Regions from separate parts of the Rossellomorea marisflavi genome, predicted to be linked through region 1. Evidence: a T-box and tRNA genes for the amino acid it is inferred to sense, from the RefSeq annotation. Region 1 holds a T-box; the other holds one or more tRNA genes.
The links. A T-box is a leader RNA that pairs with one kind of tRNA and senses whether it is charged. The one in region 1 lies ahead of thrS (threonine--tRNA ligase), so its partner is inferred to be a tRNA-Thr.

Region 1 (4,786 bases):
CGCACCCGTTCTGATCGATGGACGTAACAGACGGGAATAGAGTGGCTTGTGCAACCGTGTAGCGAAGAGGCTAAGACAAATATGTTTTAGTCATAGTAAAACCCGAATCGTGCCTACGATAAAGCAAATGATTCGGGTTTTAAATTCGTTTAATGAACATTTAAATTTCATCGTTTCCAGCGGTTGATCGGAGTGTAAGACGAAGACTCCAGCGGGAAGAGTAGCTGATGTGAGACCCCGGAGGCGTGCCGAGGAGGCTCACGGGCTACCCGCGGAAAGCGAAGTCTTGCACGGAGATCATGAGCGGTAGTAAGATCCTATACTGATCGTGTTCGGCATTAAAGGGGCCTCTTTTAGTTTTGTCCCATCCTCTTTTTCAATTGTCCAATGATTACAGAAGTGCCTGCGGTTGATCGGAAGACTCCAGAGGAAAGAGCAGCATGCCAGCCGACTACGATCACGCATACCCCGTCTCGCAAGGGAACGATGGGAAGACCCACATGGATTGTCTTGGTAAAAAATAATCCCTTTTCGTGTTGTCCAGACCTCCTTTGCAGAGTCCCGAAAACGTGCCCGACCCGGACCCGTCCTGTAAATTTATTCGCCCCCCACTTCTAAATTGGCCAGGCCCTCCATATACATAAAGCAGGGAAATGGCTTTAAGGAGGCGGGATCGATTGGTAGAATTGATTTTCAGACGAAAGGCTGATGCACTGCGATGTCAGAAGCATCTGTGCGCACCATCCTGGATAAAGGAAACGCAGATTCAAAGATGCAGCCACTATGCAATTTCGATAGAAGTGAAGACCGACCGTGATAGAATCAGTCTTGGAACAAGCCTGACGACCTTCATCATCAACGAGATGTGGAAGGGGTGGACGGAAGAGACCCTTAAAGCGGATTATTATTACAATGATCCGGAGGAAGTGGACCAGATCTGCGCCATCATTTCAGAAATGAGGAGCGGGGAACGACCGGAACTGACGGAATTCTTGACCGACTGGGATGAGAGTGGGCTCGTGTTGGGAGAAGTTCAGAACCTCCTCTGCCATCCGGCACCTGTCACGTTCGATTCCTTTGCGACATTCAGGTTGAAGAACCTCCATGATAAATGGAGGGAGATGCTCGGACTTGCCATTGATGAGTACAAGATGGAGCAGGAATATCAAGTGTTCATCCAGATGCTGAGGGAGTATCTCGCCATCAGGGGAGAGAGGACCGATACCATCCACTTGTATCCTTCGAGGACAGGCTTCCGTTTTTTCGATGGTCACTATACGGAAGTGACGAAGGAAGAGCTGATGAACGCCATCGATAAACGATTGTTCTTTCAGCACCCCCTGTATGTAGATTCCTCCACCATCGCTCCGTTACTGTCGCTTGCACCGAAAAGCATTTTTGTATATGGAACGGAAGAGGAGAAAATCGTCACCACCCTGAGAAATATATTTGAAGACAGACTGGATATCCTTCCGGTCAGCTACTTCCCCGATCCGTGCATCCCCCTGGATCTTGCCAACGAATAAGATAGGATGGCGCCCTCTTGCTTTTCCGGACATAACCGATTATAATACCTACATACTAAGTGCATACAAACAGGTTATGATGAGGACAACAATCTTCCGGACGGGATTACAGAGAGGGAAGCCGAATGGCTGCAAGCTTCCTATCAGCAAGGATGAATTGACCACCTCTGAACTTCGATTGCGAACGGGGCTATCCCCAGTAGTCATCGACGGCGAAACGTCGTTATCAAGACAATGAAGTCATTCCCGTGATGGGGATGAAAAGTTGGGTGGAACCGCGAGTACAACCTCGTCCCTTCGTATATTTACGGAGAGACGGGGTTTTTTGTTTTTTATTCGGCCGATTCTTGGCCAATGATGAATCATAAAAGGAGTGATATGCTATGTCAGAAGTAGTGAAAATGCAGTTCCCTGATGGGAATGTGAAGGAGTTCCCAAAAGGGACAACAACAGAGGAAATCGCAGCCTCGATCTCACCAGGTCTGAAGAAAAAGGCATTGGCAGGGAAAGTGAATGGGAATCTGATTGATCTCCGGACAGGAATTGAAAGCGATGGAAGCATCGAAATCATCACTCCACCAGGTGAAGACGCCCTGGAAATCTTGCGCCACAGTACAGCCCACTTGATGGCTCAGGCGATCAAACGCCTGTATCCCGAAACGAAACTCGGCATCGGACCGGTCATCGAAGGTGGATTCTACTATGATGTCGATTCCGAGCATACCTTCACACCTGAAGATCTTCCTTTGATCGAAAAGGAAATGAAAAAGATCACCGGTGAAAACCTCGAGGTCATCCGTAAAGAGGTAAGCCGTGATGAAGCCCAGCGCATTTATGAGGAAGTCGGCGATGAATATAAGCTCGAGCTTCTTGAAGCCATCCCTGAAGGGGAGCAGGTATCCATCTACGAACAAGGCGAATTCTTCGACCTTTGCCGTGGGATCCACATCCCGTCGACCAACAAGATCAAGGAGTTCAAACTCCTCAGCATCGCAGGTGCCTACTGGCGCGGAAACAGCGACAACAAAATGCTGCAGCGGATCTATGGTACAGCTTTCTTCAAGAAAGAAGACCTGGAAGAGCATCTCCGCCTGCTTGAAGAAGCGAAGGAACGCGATCACCGTAAAATCGGGAAGGAACTGGATCTGTTCATGACGTCCCAAAAGGTCGGTCAGGGTCTGCCGATGTGGCTTCCGAAAGGGGCAACCGTCCGCCGCATCGTCGAACGTTATATCGTGGATAAAGAGGAGCGCCTGGGCTACAACCACGTGTATACTCCGGCACTCGCAAGCGTCGAGCTTTACAAAACAAGCGGTCACTGGGATCACTACCAGGAAGATATGTTCCCGATCATGGAGATGGACAACGAAGATCTTGTTCTCCGTCCGATGAACTGCCCACATCATATGATGATTTATAAAAACAGCATCCACAGCTACCGGGAGCTGCCGATCCGTATCGCGGAATTGGGTCTCATGCACCGCTATGAAATGTCCGGTGCCCTCTCTGGCCTCCAGCGTGTACGTGGAATGACGTTGAATGATGCCCATATCTTCGTCCGCCCGGATCAGATCAAGGATGAATTCAAGCGTGTGGTCCATCTTGTACAGGAAGTATATAAAGACTTCGATATCAACGAGTATTCCTTCCGCCTGTCTTACCGCGATCCGGAAGACAAAGAGAAATACTTCGATGACGACGAGATGTGGAACAAGGCTCAAGGCATGCTGAAAGAAGCCATGGATGAGCTGGAAATCGACTATTTCGAAGCAGAAGGGGAAGCGGCTTTCTACGGACCGAAGCTTGACGTTCAAGTGAAGACTGCCCTCGGCAAAGAAGAGACCCTTTCCACTGTCCAGCTGGACTTCCTTCTTCCGGAACGTTTCGATCTCACTTATGTAGGGGAAGACGGGAAGCAACATCGTCCGGTCGTTATCCACCGCGGTGTCGTATCGACAATGGAACGCTTCGTGGCATTCCTCATCGAAGAGTACAAAGGAGCATTCCCGACATGGCTCGCACCGACTCAGGTACAGGTCATCCCGGTATCGCCGGATGTGCATTTCGACTATGCCAAAGAAGTACAGGAAAAATTGCAGGCTGAAGGCCTCCGTGTCGATATTGATGACCGGAATGAAAAAATCGGCTACAAGATCCGTGAAGCCCAGATGAGCAAGGTGCCATACATGCTCGTTGTCGGGGATAACGAAATCAAAGAAAAAGCCGTCAATGTCCGCAAGTATGGTGAACAGAAGTCAGAAACGCTTTCCTTCGATGCCTTTGCTGATATGGTGAAATCCGAAGCGAAACGCGGATAACGTCTTTCTTTTTGCCGGTTAGCATGCATCTTTCGGGAAAACCTCAAAAAAAGGTTGCACTCTACCGAGATGAATGCTATCATGAAATACGTTGTGACAAACCGGTTTGACTTTGGTATTGTCTTATGGTATAGTATCTAAGGTGAATTGAATACAGTTTGGTACAAGTAGAGGCATCCCGCTTCTCACCTGAATGACGCGTTTTGCAGTTACCAGGTAACTTTCATGATAATTAAGCGATGTGCTTTATAATCAGATGCGGGTGTTTCGACACTCGCATCTTTTTTGTTTCTGAAATGAAGGTCGGGTGCTGCAAACCGATACCGCGTATTCTTTTAAATTACCTTGGAGGTGGCTAGTTATTAGCAAAGACATGATCTTAAACGAAACGATTCGTGCCCGTGAAGTGCGTCTGATCGATCAGAATGGTGAACAGCTTGGAATCAAAACCAAGAACGAAGCCCTTGAAATCGCAGAACGCGTCAATCTTGATCTTGTTCTCGTTGCTCCAACTGCAAAACCACCCGTTGCCCGTATCATGGACTACGGAAAGTTTAAGTTCGAACAACAGAAGAAAGAAAAAGAAGCCCGTAAAAATCAAAAGATCATCAATCTGAAAGAGGTTCGCCTGAGCCCGACGATCGATGACCATGATTTCAATACGAAACTTCGCAATGCTCGTAAGTTCCTTGAAAAAGGAGACAAAGTTAAAGCGTCTATCCGATTTAAAGGCCGTGCGATCACGCACAAAGAGATCGGCCAACGTGTACTCGATCGTTTCTCCGATGAGTGCAAAGACGTTGCAACCGTTGAATCAAAGCCTAAAATGGATGGTCGCAGCATGTTCTTGGTGCTCGCACCAGTCAACGAAAAATAATCGACCCGAGGAGGAAAAGCACATGCCAAAAATGAAAACTCACCGCGGCTCAGCTAAGCGTTTCA
Region 2 (4,786 bases), 710 kb from region 1:
ATCAAGTGCTTCTCTCGAAGCGACCCTTACTATATTACAGTAATCGATGTTTGTTGTCAATACTTTATTTTAAAAAGTTTTTGACGACATTGCCTCAGCAACAATTACCAGCTTACCAATTAACTTCGCAGAAGTCAACTTCTTTTTCAAACTTTTTCAAAAAATTTTAAAAAGAAATGGCTCCGCAGGCAAGATTCGAACTTGCGACCGATCGGTTAACAGCCGATAGCTCTACCACTGAGCTACTGCGGAATGGTAGATGGTGGGCCTAAGTGGACTCGAACCACCGACCTCACGCTTATCAGGCGTGCGCTCTAACCAGCTGAGCTATAGGCCCGCATGAAAATAAATTGGAGCGGGTGATGGGAATCGAACCCACGACATCAGCTTGGAAGGCTGAGGTTTTACCATTAAACTACACCCGCATGTTAAATTGAAAATGGTACCGGTGGCCGGGGTCGAACCGGCACTCCTTACGGAACACGATTTTGAGTCGTGCGCGTCTGCCTATTCCGCCACACCGGCAGGTGCTGAAAAAAAATAAAATTGGAGGCGGTAACCGGATTTGAACCGGTGGTGAAGGTTTTGCAGACCTCTGCCTTACCACTTGGCTATACCGCCTTATTGGCTGGGCTAGCTGGATTCGAACCAACGCATGTCGCAGTCAAAGTGCGATGCCTTACCGCTTGGCTATAGCCCAATAATATGGGGCGACTGATGGGAATCGAACCCACGAATGCCGGAACCACAATCCGGTGCGTTAACCACTTCGCCACAATCGCCATGTGTTTTTTTGGCAGGGGCAGTAGGAATCGAACCCACACCAAAGGTTTTGGAGACCTTCGTTCTACCGTTAAACTATGCCCCTATATAGATCGTTCTATACTTGAACCTAGTTCAAGAAAACAAATGGTGGAGGGGGGCAGATTCGAACTGCCGAACCCGAAGGAGCGGATTTACAGTCCGCCGCGTTTAGCCACTTCGCTACCCCTCCATCAATGGTGGCTCAGGACGGAATCGAACCGCCGACACATGGATTTTCAGTCCATTGCTCTACCAACTGAGCTACTGAGCCATAAAAGGTCTTTGTTACATATAAAAAAGATAAATGGCGGTCCGGACGGGACTCGAACCCGCGACCTCCTGCGTGACAGGCAGGCATTCTAACCAACTGAACTACCGGACCAAAGCTTTTTGCGATAGCAAAATAGCTATCATTAGTATTCGCATTAGCGAAATAAACATCAATGTGCTGCGATAGCAAAGCTATCATTGTCACTACATCCCGATCCTCTCGGATCAACATGGTATTGCGGGGACAGGATTTGAACCTGCGACCTTCGGGTTATGAGCCCGACGAGCTACCGAACTGCTCCACCCCGCGACGATAAAAGATGAAAGGAAATATGGAGGAGGAAGGGGGATTCGAACCCCCGCGGGCTTTGACACCCCTGTCGGTTTTCAAGACCGATCCCTTCAGCCGGACTTGGGTATTCCTCCGTATGTATAAATGGACCCTGCAGGACTCGAACCTGCGACCGGACGGTTATGAGCCGTCTGCTCTAACCAACTGAGCTAAGGGTCCAAAGCATAACCGTATGTAAATAGCGGCGGAGGGGATCGAACCCCCGACCTCACGGGTATGAACCGTACGCTCTAGCCAGCTGAGCTACACCGCCATGATGAATAACCTATATGTTCGATCAAAGGATCGTTGGTGGAGCCTAGCGGGATCGAACCGCTGACCTCCTGCGTGCAAAGCAGGCGCTCTCCCAGCTGAGCTAAGGCCCCAAAGAAAGTGGTCGGGAAGACAGGATTCGAACCTGCGACCCCTTGGTCCCAAACCAAGTGCTCTACCAAGCTGAGCTACTTCCCGATATAATGGCGCGCCCGAGAGGAGTCGAACCCCTAACCTTTTGATCCGTAGTCAAACGCTCTATCCAATTGAGCTACGGGCGCACGTATTTATTATCCTGCATCAAGTGAATCCAATGAAGGATTGTAAACCTGTGCTTCTGTCGGTCCGCCAATGCGGCGAGGCAACAATAATGGAGCGGAAGACGGGATTCGAACCCGCGACCCCCACCTTGGCAAGGTGGTGTTCTACCACTGAACTACTTCCGCATATGGTGCGGGTGAAGGGACTTGAACCCCCACGCCTTGCGGCGCCAGATCCTAAGTCTGGTGCGTCTGCCAATTCCGCCACACCCGCATGATACAAATGGTGAGCCATGAAGGATTCGAACCTTCGACCCTCTGATTAAAAGTCAGATGCTCTACCAACTGAGCTAATGGCTCGTTCTGCTTGCTTTGTCCAAACCAATCGAACAAAAGTGGTGCCGGCAAGAGGACTTGAACCCCCAACCTACTGATTACAAGTCAGTTGCTCTACCAGTTGAGCTACACCGGCATGGTGTATAATCGTTCTTTTCGCTTTGCCTTAACATCTGCGCAAAGGTTAAGAACTTAATGGTAAGTTATTGTCACTCCGCTTGCGCTTCGTGAAAAAACTATGGTGGAGGATGACGGGATCGAACCGCCGACCCTCTGCTTGTAAGGCAGATGCTCTCCCAGCTGAGCTAATCCTCCAAATGGTGACCCATACGGGATTCGAACCCGTGTTACCGCCGTGAAAGGGCGGTGTCTTAACCGCTTGACCAATGGGCCGTTATGTATGCGTCTCTTAAGGACAAGAATTACTATATCATCTTATTTCGCAGAAGTCAACTTCTTTTCAAAAATATTTCACCGAACGAGTTCGTTTTTTTTCAGCCGGTTGACTGCTAGAAGATTAAGATACCACATATAGGAGTGTTTCCACAATATAAATGTGGTGGTTTTCTAAAAATAAAAAAGACAGCTACAAGAGCTGTACAAGTTTGTCTCCGTGATATCTGGATTTTTCCTGATATTTATTCAACAAACTGCTGTCGTGGGTCGTATCCAGACGGTAATTGAAGGTGAAGAACCAGAACTTATGCCATTCCCTTAAAAATGTACGAAGCATCGCGATCCCTCCTGGTTGGTTAATCTTGTTGCCTTTAGTTTATCAAAGGAATGTAAAGATTATGCTAAGGACGGGTTTGAATGATGTAAAGTTTAATGTGGCAACCATACTGCCCCGCCTTCACCGGGCAGTCCCCTTAGATTTCATTGGTCTCGATCAGCTCCCATACCTGCAGGACGCCGGCAGAATCTGTGATCCATACGTTGTCTTGTAGCTTTTACGGGACACATCTCCAGACGAATCGTAGATATCGAAGGTCTCCTGTGTGGTGACGAGGTAATCGCTACCGTCTTCTTCTATACTAATAACCTTAAAATCAATGACTTCCTCCTTTATATCATTTTCATAAAGATACTCAATAAAATCCCTGGACTCTGCGTAAGCTTCTCCATCGGGATGATGCATGTACTCGACTAGCCAAAAATCCCCCTCGTTCCTCGCATGTGCGCTCTCATACGTATAATCTTCTATAAAGGTGCGGATATTTCCCTCCGTTTCTTCTGCTTCCAGAGCCTCTATAGCTTCCTGTTCGAAAGCTTCTTCCTCTGCTTCGCGAATGTCATCAAGCTCGGGATACTGAAACGTTAGGAAATTAGGTCCGGACGTTTGAATCTTCTGCGGGACAGACTTATAGGTTTTTCCTTTATACTCGAACTCCCCTGTAGCTGTGACAGAACCATCGGTCGCAAATGGGCCGAGTGGCGTATCATGTGGAAGCTTTTCTTGCTTCTTTCCATTAATGAGTAGCACGCTGATTTCATCGTACTCATCGACATAGACATATCCCGCTCCAAAATCAATGCTCACCTCAAGTTCATTTTCACAGGCTTCATTGAAGGAAAGATCTTGTTTTTCTTTAAAGGTGGAATAGCTTCCGTCAAACGTCCCTGTGAGCGGCCGTTCCCCCGGCAGCACTCCTTTTATAACGTGATTTCCCTCACTGATAGTGGTCTTTTTCTAAAATCCCGTTCAGTCCGACACATCGTTTCTATCAATATGGTAGATAGAGGATCGATTCATAAAAAAAGATGATCCCCTCTTGGATGGGAATCATCTTCTTCATGCATTTCATATCTATTGTTCGTCCGTATCGATCAGCTTATTGACCTGATAGCCATCTTCAGTCGATATCACTTTGTAGATCGTATCAAACGTACTCTCATTCTCACTGCCGTCGGATTTCGTGATGCTGAAAGTGTCTTCGAGGTGAACAATGTAGGCATCGCCGTCTTCTTCAATATCACCGACGGTCACATCGATGACATCTTCTTTTGTACCGGCCTTAAACAGGTCCGCTGCGTACTGTTCAGCCTGTCCGTATGCTTCACCGTCTGGGTCATGGTATGCTGCGGCACCGGAGAAGTCCCCGGTGTTCCTGGCTTCTACGATTGCATAGGTGTAGTCTTCTATGAACTCCGTCAGTTCGGCATCCACATCAGGCTCCTCTTCTTCCTCGTCCCATGGGCTGTACCATGCAGCATCCTGCTCCTTGATGAGTTCAGGATACTCAAAGTACAGATAGTCAGAAGAAAGATTCGTCACTTTGATAGCATCGGACGTATATGTCTTATCCTTGACCGTATGCTCGGCGACGATTTCTACTGAACCGTCCGTCGGGAACGGTCCGATCGGCGTCTCATATTTCACCTGATCTTTCATCTTCTTCCCATTGATGAGGAGTGCAGACACCTCTTCACTGTCATATTCATCAAGGAAGACGTATTTCCCTGAGAAATCGATGGTCAGATCGAGCTGGTTTTCCGTTGCATCGGTGAAGTC

Region 2: it has a tRNA-Thr gene. The T-box ahead of thrS (threonine--tRNA ligase) is inferred to sense a tRNA for this amino acid. The anticodon was not compared.

Annotation. Positions count from the first base shown of each region.
Region 1 is NZ_CP081870.1:3,006,136-3,010,921, reverse strand. Features, by position in the region: gene dnaI (primosomal protein DnaI) at 1-40, shown strand, start outside; gene ytxC (sporulation protein YtxC) at 678-1,526, shown strand; T-box leader at 1,594-1,826, shown strand; gene thrS (threonine--tRNA ligase) at 1,910-3,844, shown strand; ribosomal protein L20 leader region at 4,004-4,136, shown strand; gene infC (translation initiation factor IF-3) at 4,218-4,721, shown strand; gene rpmI (50S ribosomal protein L35) at 4,744-4,786, shown strand, end outside.
Region 2 is NZ_CP081870.1:3,719,881-3,724,666, forward strand. Features, by position in the region: tRNA gene K6T23_RS19300 (tRNA-Asn) at 178-252, opposite strand; tRNA gene K6T23_RS19305 (tRNA-Ile) at 261-337, opposite strand; tRNA gene K6T23_RS19310 (tRNA-Gly) at 352-425, opposite strand; tRNA gene K6T23_RS19315 (tRNA-Leu) at 441-525, opposite strand; tRNA gene K6T23_RS19320 (tRNA-Cys) at 548-621, opposite strand; tRNA gene K6T23_RS19325 (tRNA-Gln) at 626-700, opposite strand; tRNA gene K6T23_RS19330 (tRNA-His) at 707-782, opposite strand; tRNA gene K6T23_RS19335 (tRNA-Trp) at 795-868, opposite strand; tRNA gene K6T23_RS19340 (tRNA-Tyr) at 911-994, opposite strand; tRNA gene K6T23_RS19345 (tRNA-Phe) at 1,000-1,075, opposite strand; tRNA gene K6T23_RS19350 (tRNA-Asp) at 1,110-1,186, opposite strand; tRNA gene K6T23_RS19355 (tRNA-Met) at 1,311-1,384, opposite strand; tRNA gene K6T23_RS19360 (tRNA-Ser) at 1,408-1,500, opposite strand; tRNA gene K6T23_RS19365 (tRNA-Ile) at 1,512-1,585, opposite strand; tRNA gene K6T23_RS19370 (tRNA-Met) at 1,606-1,679, opposite strand; tRNA gene K6T23_RS19375 (tRNA-Ala) at 1,716-1,791, opposite strand; tRNA gene K6T23_RS19380 (tRNA-Pro) at 1,800-1,876, opposite strand; tRNA gene K6T23_RS19385 (tRNA-Arg) at 1,883-1,959, opposite strand; tRNA gene K6T23_RS19390 (tRNA-Gly) at 2,050-2,124, opposite strand; tRNA gene K6T23_RS19395 (tRNA-Leu) at 2,128-2,212, opposite strand; tRNA gene K6T23_RS19400 (tRNA-Lys) at 2,223-2,298, opposite strand; tRNA gene K6T23_RS19405 (tRNA-Thr) at 2,335-2,410, opposite strand; tRNA gene K6T23_RS19410 (tRNA-Val) at 2,514-2,589, opposite strand; tRNA gene K6T23_RS19415 (tRNA-Glu) at 2,593-2,667, opposite strand; gene K6T23_RS19420 (hypothetical protein) at 2,861-3,007, opposite strand; gene K6T23_RS19425 (TcaA NTF2-like domain-containing protein) at 3,164-3,922, opposite strand; gene K6T23_RS19430 (TcaA NTF2-like domain-containing protein) at 4,082-4,786, opposite strand, start outside.